4 regions of the Nocardiopsis mangrovi genome follow, and region 4 is predicted to be linked to each of the others. Evidence: riboswitches for the same ligand, from Rfam matches in the RefSeq annotation. Region 4 holds a riboswitch; each other region holds the start of a gene.

Region 1 (2,180 bases), on a different contig from region 4:
CAGGGGTCCTTGAAGGTGATCCACGGGTGGCCGGTCTCGAAGAGCATGGTGAGCATGCGCCGCCACAGATCGACGGCTGGCACCCGGCGCCACACCTTGATCCCACCGGCGTCGGCGGCCCGCTCGTAGGCGGTGTAGGCGGCGGCGAACTCCGCGCCGTAGAGGTCGTGCAGATCGGGGACCTCGTCGGGCGAGAACAGCGTCCACTCGCCCCCGTTCTCGACCCGCTGCAGGAACAGGTCCGGCACCCAGTTGGCGGTGTTCATGTCATGGGTGCGCCGCCGGTCGTCACCGGTGTTCTTGCGCAGGTCGAGGAACTCCTCGATGTCGATGTGCCAGGTCTCCAGATAGGCGCAGACCGCCCCCTTCCTCTTTCCCCCTTGGTTCACGGCCACCGCCGTGTCGTTGGCGATCTTGAGGAACGGGACGACGCCCTGGCTTTGGCCGTTGGTGCCCTTGATGTGGGCGCCGATGCCGCGGACCGGGGTCCAGTCGTTGCCCAGTCCGCCGGAGTACTTCGACAGGAGGGCGTTGTTGCTGATCCCGTGGAAGATCGACTGGAGGTCGTCGCCGACGGTGGTCAGGAAGCAGGACGACAGCTGGGCGCGGCGGGTGCCGGAGTTGAAGAGGGTGGGCGTGGAGCACATGAAGTCGAACGAGGACAGCAGTTCATAGAACTCGATGGCGCGCGCCTCGCGGTCGTCCTCGCGCAGGGCCAGGCCCATGGCCACGCGCATGAAGAACGCCTGCGGCAGCTCGTAGCGGGTGCCGTCGCTGTGCAGGAAGTACCGGTCATAGAGGGTCTGCAGGCCGAGGAAGGTGAAGTGCAGGTCGCGCTCGGGCCGCAGGGCGGCGCCCAGGCGGCCGAGGTCGAAGGACGCCAGTTCGGGGTCGAGCTGGTCCAGCCGGATGCCGCGCGCGACGTAGTCGGCGAGGTAGCCGGCGTAGCGGCCCGCCATCTCCGACTGGCCGGCCTCGTCGGGCCGCCCCGCGAGGAAGCTCAGGGCTTCGCGGCGGAGCTTGTCCAGCAGCAGCCGGGCGGCGACGTGCGAGTGGTCCGGGTCGGCCTCGACGAAGGCGCGGGCGGCCATGACCAGCGCGAGTTCCAGCTCGTCGGGGCGGATGCCCGGGTAGAGGCTGCGCCTGGCCTCGGTGAGGATCGCCTCGGCCGAAACGCCCGCGAGCCCGGCGCACGCCTCGTGCACCACCGACGCGGCCCTCGTCAGGGGGTCGGTCGCGGGCGGCGCGGGCGCCGCGCCCGCCGGGGCGGTGTCGGTGTCGAGGGTCATGCGTGGCTCCAACCAGGTAGACGTGGACCGGTCGGGTCCTGTCGGGGAGGCACGCAGGCAAGGGGCGGCCACGTCGGTCCCGTGGCGGGCGTCCCCTGATCCGCGGCGGCCCACCCTCGAGGCCCCGTTGCGAGTGCGCGACGTGCGCGCACACCGGTGGCAGGTCTTCGGACTCGCGGGCGCCGGGGCCGGATCCGGCCCGGTCCTACTGGCCGTCGCTTCCCGGGCGCCGTGCGCCCAGTGCTCGTTGACGGCGGTCGTTCCCGCTCACCGCTGCGGGGCAGTCCCGGATTCGCACCGGGTTCCCTCTTGCCTCACCGGGGAGGCGCCCCGGTGAACCACCAGCGCGAGCGATACTACATCTAGGGGCAGCCAACGGCGAACACCGCAAGATGAGCGCGTGTCACGCTGCTCAGCGGATGACAGGACGACCCGTTCCGTGCTAACGGGTGCGCGCGGGTACCCGCTCGACCGGTGTGCGGGCGCGGCGGCGATCCGTCCTCCGCCACCCCGTTACCGGGGCGCGGCGGTCGGCACGGCCGGCGGTCAGCCGTCGATCAGGCGGTCCAGGGCGTCCTCCTCGAGACCGAGGTCGACGCGGATCCGGTAGCGGGTGCGCAGCAGTTCCATGAGGAGGTCGTGCACATACGGCGAGACGTCCTGGTGGCGGAACCGCTCGACCCCCAGGGTGGCCCACGCGTGGGCGCCCTTGAGGTCGTCGTGCGCCTGGAGGGTCTCGGCGATGTGAATGTAGGTGGGCAGGTTGCGCGGGCCTTCCGAGCGCAACCGCTCCAGCTGGGCGTAGGCGGTGTCGACGAGGTCGAGCTCGAACAGCGCGCCCGCCTGGAGGGCGCGGGCGTCGATGATGGTCACGCCGCCGTCGTCGATCGC
Region 2 (2,180 bases), on a different contig from region 4:
CGGCGACGGCCGCGAGCTGGTCCGCGAGCGCGCCGTGCGCCGGGGACGGGGTCGGGGTTCCGGTGTGCACGTCGCGCCTTCCCATCGATCCGTTCGTTATCTTGACGCCAATCGTCAAGTACTTGCTAACTCGTGTCAAGTATCATGTGCGGCAGGGCCGGAACGACCGACGCTGGAGACGCCGATGATCGTCGCGGACGCGCGGGGCAACATCCTGGTGGCGTTTCACCGGGTCCGGGAGGAGCAGGCGGCCCCCACCGCGGGGACCGTGCCCGTGCCGCTGGCCCTGATGGTGGCGGTGGACGCCGGCCGCGTCCTGCTCGTCTTCGACCGGGCCCGCCGCCAGTGGGAGCTGCCCGGAGGCCGCATCGAACCGGGTGAGGCCGCCGCCGACGCGGCACGCCGTGAACTCGCCGAGGAGTCCGGCGCCCGCGCGGCCGCCACGGAGTTCGCCGGACTCGCCGAGTTCGACCTCGCAGGGCCGTCGCCGGACGCGCCGCGCCGCCGCGAGTTCGCCGCCGTGTTCCGCGGCGGTGTCCGTGCATCGGCCACCCCGTTCGCCCCCACCGGTGAGATCGCGGGCACGACGCTGTGGACCCGCGGTACCCCGCTGGCGGGCGCCTCGCCCATCGACACCCGCATCGCCCGGATCGTCCTGCGGGGGGCGGCCGGGTGACACCGGTCCGTCCACCCGCCCCGCGGCCACCGTCGCCGGCCGGCCCCTTCGCCGCCCGCCCGGGCAAGGCCCGGGGCGCCCCCGAGGACGCCGGATCCGGTGTGATAGGTTGCGCCCGCCAGTCGAACCCGTGCTTTTCGGGTCAGGGAATCCGGTGGGAATCCGGAGCTGACGCGCAGCGGTGAGGGGGACGGGCGGGGCAGCGGCCACTGGACGGACGTCCGGGAAGGCGCCTCACCCGGGGGATCCCGAGTCCGAAGACCTGCTGGCTCCTCCGGGCGCCCCATGGCGCGCGGAGGGGACATACGTTCGCCGGGCTCCGCGACCGAGCCCCCGACGCCGAAGGACCCCTATGACGGCCCCCCGCCGTTCCGCGCCCGCCTTCGCCCTCACCGCCGCCCTGCTCCTCGTCCCCCTCACGGCCTGCGGCCCCGGGACCGGCGCAGGGACCGACGCCGGCACCCGGGACGCGGCGGGCTATCCGCGCACCGTCGACGACTGCGGCCGCGACGTCACCGTCGACAGCCCCCCGCAGCGCGCCGTCTCCCTCAACCAGGGTGCGACCGAGATCCTGCTCTCCCTCGGCCTGGCCGACCGCATGGCGGGCACCGCCACGTGGACCGACCCCGTGGCCGAGGGCCTGGAGGCGGCCAACGCCGATGTGCCCCGCCTGGCCGACAACGCACCGTCCTTCGAACGCGTCCTGGCCGAGGAGCCCGACTTCGTCGCCGCCTCCTTCCAGGGCACGCTGGGAGAGGGCGGCGTCGCCCCCCGCGAGGACTTCGAGCGGCTCGGCGTCCCCGTCTACCTCTCCCCCACCGAGTGCGGCAAGACCGACAGCGGCGAGGACGGCGCGCGCGAGGAGCCGCTGACCATGGACGCCGTCCACACCGAGGTCCGCGACCTCGCGCGCGTGTTCGGCGTCGAAGAGCGCGGCGAGGAGCTGGTGGCCGACCTCCAGGGCCGGATCGAGGCGGCGACCGCCGATGTCGACGCCTCCGGTACCACCCTGCTCTACTGGTTCGCCAACGCCGAGTCCCCGTACATGGCGGGCTGCTGCGGTGCCCCCGGGATCATCACCGAGGCCGTGGGCGCCCGCAACGTCTTCGACGACACACGCGACGAGTGGCCGCAGATCAACTGGGAGACCGTGGCCGAACGCGACCCCGACGTGCTGGTCATCGGCGACCTCACCCGCGACAGCCAGACCGCCGAGTCCGCCGCCGCCAAGATCGGGTTCCTGGAGTCCCACCCCGTCACCCGGCACATGGACGCCGTCGAGAACGAGCGCTACGTACTGCTGAGCGGTGCGGCCCTGAACCCCTCGATCCGAACGGTGGAGGGCGTCGAGCAGGTGGCCGACGCCCTGCGCGGCTTCGGACTGGCCGGCTGAGCGGGCACATGGCCGGACCCGCAGTCCGCACGGCCCCCGGTGTGCGCCGCATGGCCGTCCTGTGGTGCGGCGGCCTCGCGCTGCTGGCCGCGTCGGTCGCCGCCGCCATCA
Region 3 (2,180 bases), on a different contig from region 4:
CCGGTGGTGATCCGGCCCGCACGGTGGTCGGCGCGCGCCCGCCGGACGTCGGCGGTCTGCGGGAACGAGCCGATGGTGGTCGTCCGCAGGACCTGTCCGTCGCCGGCGTCCCGCCCCACCCGGGCGGGGGTGTCGCCCAGGGCGTCCAGGCGCGCGCGCACGCGCGGATCGCGGAAGGACGCGGGTGCGGGCGCCGCCGCGCGGGCCCGGTCCAGTTCGGCGGCCAGGGCGTCGCCGCCGCCGGAGAGGGCGCGGCCGAGCAGCACCACCTCGTCCACTTTCTGCCGGGCGAACGCCAGCCGCTCCCGCAGCACGGGGTCGAGGCCGGTCTCACCCGCCAGGTCGATGGGCACGTGCAGCAGGGAGCACGACGTGCTGACGGTCACCCGCCCGGCCAGGCCCAGCAGGGCGCCGAGCGAGGACAGGGCGGCGGCGATGTCGCACCGCCACACGTTGCGTCCGTCCACGACTCCGGCGACCAGGGTCTTGTCGCCCAGGCCCGAGACGGCGGCGATGTCGGCGACGGATTCGGGGCCGCTCACCAGGTCGAGTCCGATGCGCTCGACGGGGGTGCGCTTGAGGGCGTCCAGTGCCCCGGGGCCGATCGCGCCGAAGTAGGTGGACACCAGCAGCTCGGGCCGGTCCGCGAGGCCGCCCAGGGCGCTGTAGGCGCGTTCCAGGGCCGCCACCTCGGCGCGGCCGTCGTCGGTGGCCAGGACGGGTTCGTCGAGCTGCACCACAGCCGCTCCGGCCGCCGACAGCTGGGCCAGCAGCTCCGCGTAGCACGGGATCAGCTCGTCCAGCAGGTCGAGCGGGCGCCAGCCCTCGGGCGCCCCTGCCGCGGGCTTGGCCAGGAGCAGGAAGGTCAGCGGGCCCACCAGGACCGGGTGTGTGGGTATCCCCAGCCCCTTGGCCTGGGTGAACTCCGATAGCGGCTTGGTGCCGGCGAGGCGCGGGCGCGTCGTCGGCGACAGTTCGGGGACCAGGTAGTGGTAGTTGGTGTCGAACCACTTGGTCATCTCCAGGGGCGGGGCGTCCCCCGACCCGCGCGCCATGGCGAAATAGGTCCGCAGTTCGGCCTCGCGGCCCTCGGCTCCGCCGGCCGCGCCGGCGAAGCGCTCGGGAACGGCGCCGAACAGGACCGCGGTGTCGAGCATGTGGTCGTAGTAGGAGAACGTGTTCGACGGGATCTCGTCGATCCCCGCGGCGCTCAGTTCCGTCCAGACGCCGCGGCGCAGCCGCGCGGCGACGGCGTCGAGTTCTCCGGCGGGGATCCGCCCCGCCCAGTACCCCTCGCAGGCCCTCTTCAGCTCGCGGTCGGGGCCGATGCGGGGGTAGCCGTGAACGGTGGTCGTCATCGGGCGCCCCCGCGGGTGGCGACCGTGTGCGGTGCTCGCATGGCCTCGTCTCTCCCTCGTCGATCAGCCTGGGGTCCAGGGCTCCGGGGAGGAAGGAGGGCACGCGGCAGCGGGCTCCACCGCCCTCCCGCGGGGCGCACGGACCACCGCGTCCGCATGGGTGCGGCCGCGGGCGATCGGCAGGTATTCGGACTCGCGGGCGCGGTGCGGCGGGGTTCCGCCGCTCCTCCTACCGGCCGTCGCTTCCCAGGCGCACGCGTGCGCCCAGTGCTGTTGACGGCTTTCGTTCCCACTCACCGCTGCGGGGCAGTCCCGGATTCCCACCGGGTTCCCTCTTGCGACCCCCACGGCCAGGCCGTGGGGCGTACCGATCGCGGTTGCCAGTATAGGGAGAGGCGGCCGGATACGGCCCCCTCCCCTCCCCGCCCTGGACGCGTGCCCCGCTCACGGTGGCCGCGCGGCGTGTCGCGGCGTGAGCACATTGCCCCGTTTATTACGCTCGCGGGTCTCCGCCCCTTTCATTCGGAGTTCCGGTCCCGGCGGACCGAGACGAAACCGATACCTGATCTTCCGAACCCGCAGGACCTTCGGGACCGACAAACGGAACAAACGGGCCCCAAGAAACACGAAGACGCGAGAGAACCCTTTCCTTGACGAACGACCCCGAACCCCCGCTCGCACCCACCCCCTCCCCCCCTGCCGACCGCGGCGGCGCCGCTCGAAGACCGCGTGTGGCGGTGATGTCCGCGGCTGCCGCGGCGGCGGTCGCGCTGGGGGTGGCCGCCTGCACCATCACCGACGCGGCGCAGAGCTCGGACTCCG
Region 4 (2,180 bases):
GCGGCGCTCGCCCGCGGGCAGGGCGCGCAGGCGCGCGTGGCGCACCGCGATGCCCGCGACGCGCGCGGCACGCTCGGGATCGGCCGCGTACAGCGGCAGGCCGGAGTCGGTGTCGCCGCCGATCTCCTTGAAGGAGAACGGCACGGTGATCAGCCGGCCGTCGAACTCGGGGATGGCGACCTGCATGCCGGCGTCCATGGGGGTGAGCGCCGCACCGGAGGAGCGCCATTGTTCGCGTCCCGAGGTGAGCACGAGCCCCTGGATGATCGGGACGTCGAGCCGGGCGAGCGCCCCGGCGTCCCACGCGTCCTCGTCGCCGCCCCCGCTGGCGTCGGCCGCCACCGAGCCGCCGGCGGCGAGCACGGTCGTGACGATGGCGTCGGCCCGGCCGAGCAGCGCGAACAGCTCCGGCGCGGTCTCGGGCGACAGGCCCCGCAGCGAGCCGGAGAACACGGGCAGGGGCAGGCCCCCGGCGGCCTCGATCGCGTCGCACAGCACGTCGATGAAGGCGGTGTTGCCCGAGAGCTCGTGGGCGCGGTAGAACACCACGGCCACGGTCGGACGGCCGCCGGGACCGGGGACGGACGCGGGGCGCTCGTGCACCCCGAACTCGGGCATGGTCGCGGGCGGCTCGAAGCCCTCGCCGGTGAGCAGGACGGTGTCGGAGAGGAACCGGCTCAGCTGGCGGAGGTTGGCGACACCGCCTTCGCGCAGGTAGGCGTGGGCGTCGGTGGCCACGCCCGGGGGGACCGTGGACAGCGCCATCAGCCCGGGGTCGGCGGTGGCCTCGCCGCCGAGCGCCACCAGCGGGATCCCGCCGGCCCGCAGGGCCTCGATCCCGTCGGGCCAGGCGTCGGAGCCGCCCAGCAGCCGGACCACGACGATGTCGGCACCGTCGAGCAGCGCGGGAAGGTCGTCGGGGGTGGTGCGGGCGGGGTTGGCGGTACGGAAGCCGGCTCGGGCGGCACCGGCCGCGAGCAGATCGGTATCGGCCGTTGACAGCAGCAGAATGGTGGCGGCCACGCGAGTCCCTCTTCACAGAGTGCGGGGTCCTCGCCCCGCGACCGGACAGGTATCACGACGGCGCGGCGTCTCCTGGCTCGGGGATCGCCACCCGCCTCGGCCTTCCCACCGGACCCTCCGGCAGTGGCGTCGTTCGAGGCGGGCTCCCCCCTTACAGTTGCGGGACAGCCGCGGATTCGCACCGCGTTCCGTCACGCCGTCGGCGACCATCCTCGCAGAAGGTGCCGAACCGCCTCCCCGCTGGTTCCCCGTCCGGTGCGATCACCTCCCGGGGTTTGACACAATCCCAGCATGACCCACTACCCCCAACAGCCCGGCCCGGGCGAGGAACACCCTTATGGGCCCGGCGCCGACCCTTACGCGCAGCCGGGCACGCCCGGCTACGGGGAGTTGGCCCCCTACGGGCAGACACCGCAGACCGGCGGCTGGCAGGCGATGCCGGCACCGGCCGGTGGCCAGCCGCCCCTGGCCACCATCGGCGACATCACCATCACCCAGACCGAGGTCATCACCCCCGCGGGCAGATTCCCGATCAGGGGGAGCACGTGGACGGTCACCGACATGACGACCGTTTCCGAGGGGATCCCCGCCTACGCCGTGGTGATCGCCATCCTCTTCTTCTGGTTCTGCCTGCTGGGCCTGCTGTTCCTGCTGATCAAGGAGCGCCGGGTGTCGGGCCACGTCCAGGTGACCGTGCAGGGCAACGGCGTGTTCCACTCCACGATGATCCCGGCCCACGGCCCCGCCACCGCCCACCAGGTGATGCAGCAGGTCAACTACGCCCGCAGCCTCGCCGCGATGTAGCGCTGCCCGGACACACGGGCCGCATCGCAACCCGCTGACGACACGGGGGACCGCATCGGAGCCCGCTCCCGACACGGGGGTCCGTATCGCAACCCGCTCCCGACATGGGGGCCGTAACGCTCCCCGTTCCAGACACGCGGGCCCTACCCACCCCCGGACACCGACCACGGACCCGGACGCCTTGGGCCGGGCGGCCGTGGCGCGCACGACCGCCCGGACCGCTCAGCAGCCCGGCCCCGCGCCCCCGCGACCGGAATCGGCGGCACCCGAGGTGGTCAGATGATCGATCACCAGATCGCGGACGAACGGCGCCAGCGGCCGGTCGCCCGCGGCGGCGGTCAGAGCGGCGAACT

What was found. Region 4 has a riboswitch for cobalamin ahead of cobN (cobaltochelatase subunit CobN). Riboswitches for the same ligand answer to the same signal wherever they lie in the genome.
Region 1: another riboswitch for cobalamin. It lies ahead of ACFO4E_RS17605 (ribonucleoside-diphosphate reductase subunit alpha); the one in region 4 lies ahead of cobN (cobaltochelatase subunit CobN).
Region 2: another riboswitch for cobalamin. It lies ahead of ACFO4E_RS15830 (ABC transporter substrate-binding protein); the one in region 4 lies ahead of cobN (cobaltochelatase subunit CobN).
Region 3: another riboswitch for cobalamin. It lies ahead of metE (5-methyltetrahydropteroyltriglutamate--homocysteine S-methyltransferase); the one in region 4 lies ahead of cobN (cobaltochelatase subunit CobN).

What each region holds. Positions count from the first base shown of each region.
Region 1 is NZ_JBHSFQ010000017.1:57,949-60,128, forward strand. It holds gene ACFO4E_RS17605 (ribonucleoside-diphosphate reductase subunit alpha) at 1-1,289, opposite strand, end outside; cobalamin riboswitch at 1,431-1,647, opposite strand; gene ACFO4E_RS17610 (hypothetical protein) at 1,836-2,180, opposite strand, start outside.
Region 2 is NZ_JBHSFQ010000014.1:115,912-118,091, reverse strand. It holds gene ACFO4E_RS15840 (hypothetical protein) at 1-85, opposite strand, end outside; gene ACFO4E_RS15835 (NUDIX domain-containing protein) at 185-676, shown strand; cobalamin riboswitch at 779-960, shown strand; gene ACFO4E_RS15830 (ABC transporter substrate-binding protein) at 1,029-2,069, shown strand; gene ACFO4E_RS15825 (FecCD family ABC transporter permease) at 2,078-2,180, shown strand, end outside.
Region 3 is NZ_JBHSFQ010000009.1:75,764-77,943, reverse strand. It holds gene metE (5-methyltetrahydropteroyltriglutamate--homocysteine S-methyltransferase) at 1-1,358, opposite strand, end outside; cobalamin riboswitch at 1,520-1,745, opposite strand; gene ACFO4E_RS11950 (polysaccharide deacetylase family protein) at 2,099-2,180, shown strand, end outside.
Region 4 is NZ_JBHSFQ010000003.1:370,102-372,281, forward strand. It holds gene cobN (cobaltochelatase subunit CobN) at 1-1,023, opposite strand, end outside; cobalamin riboswitch at 1,071-1,247, opposite strand; gene ACFO4E_RS05505 (hypothetical protein) at 1,315-1,827, shown strand; gene ACFO4E_RS05510 (hypothetical protein) at 2,050-2,180, opposite strand, start outside.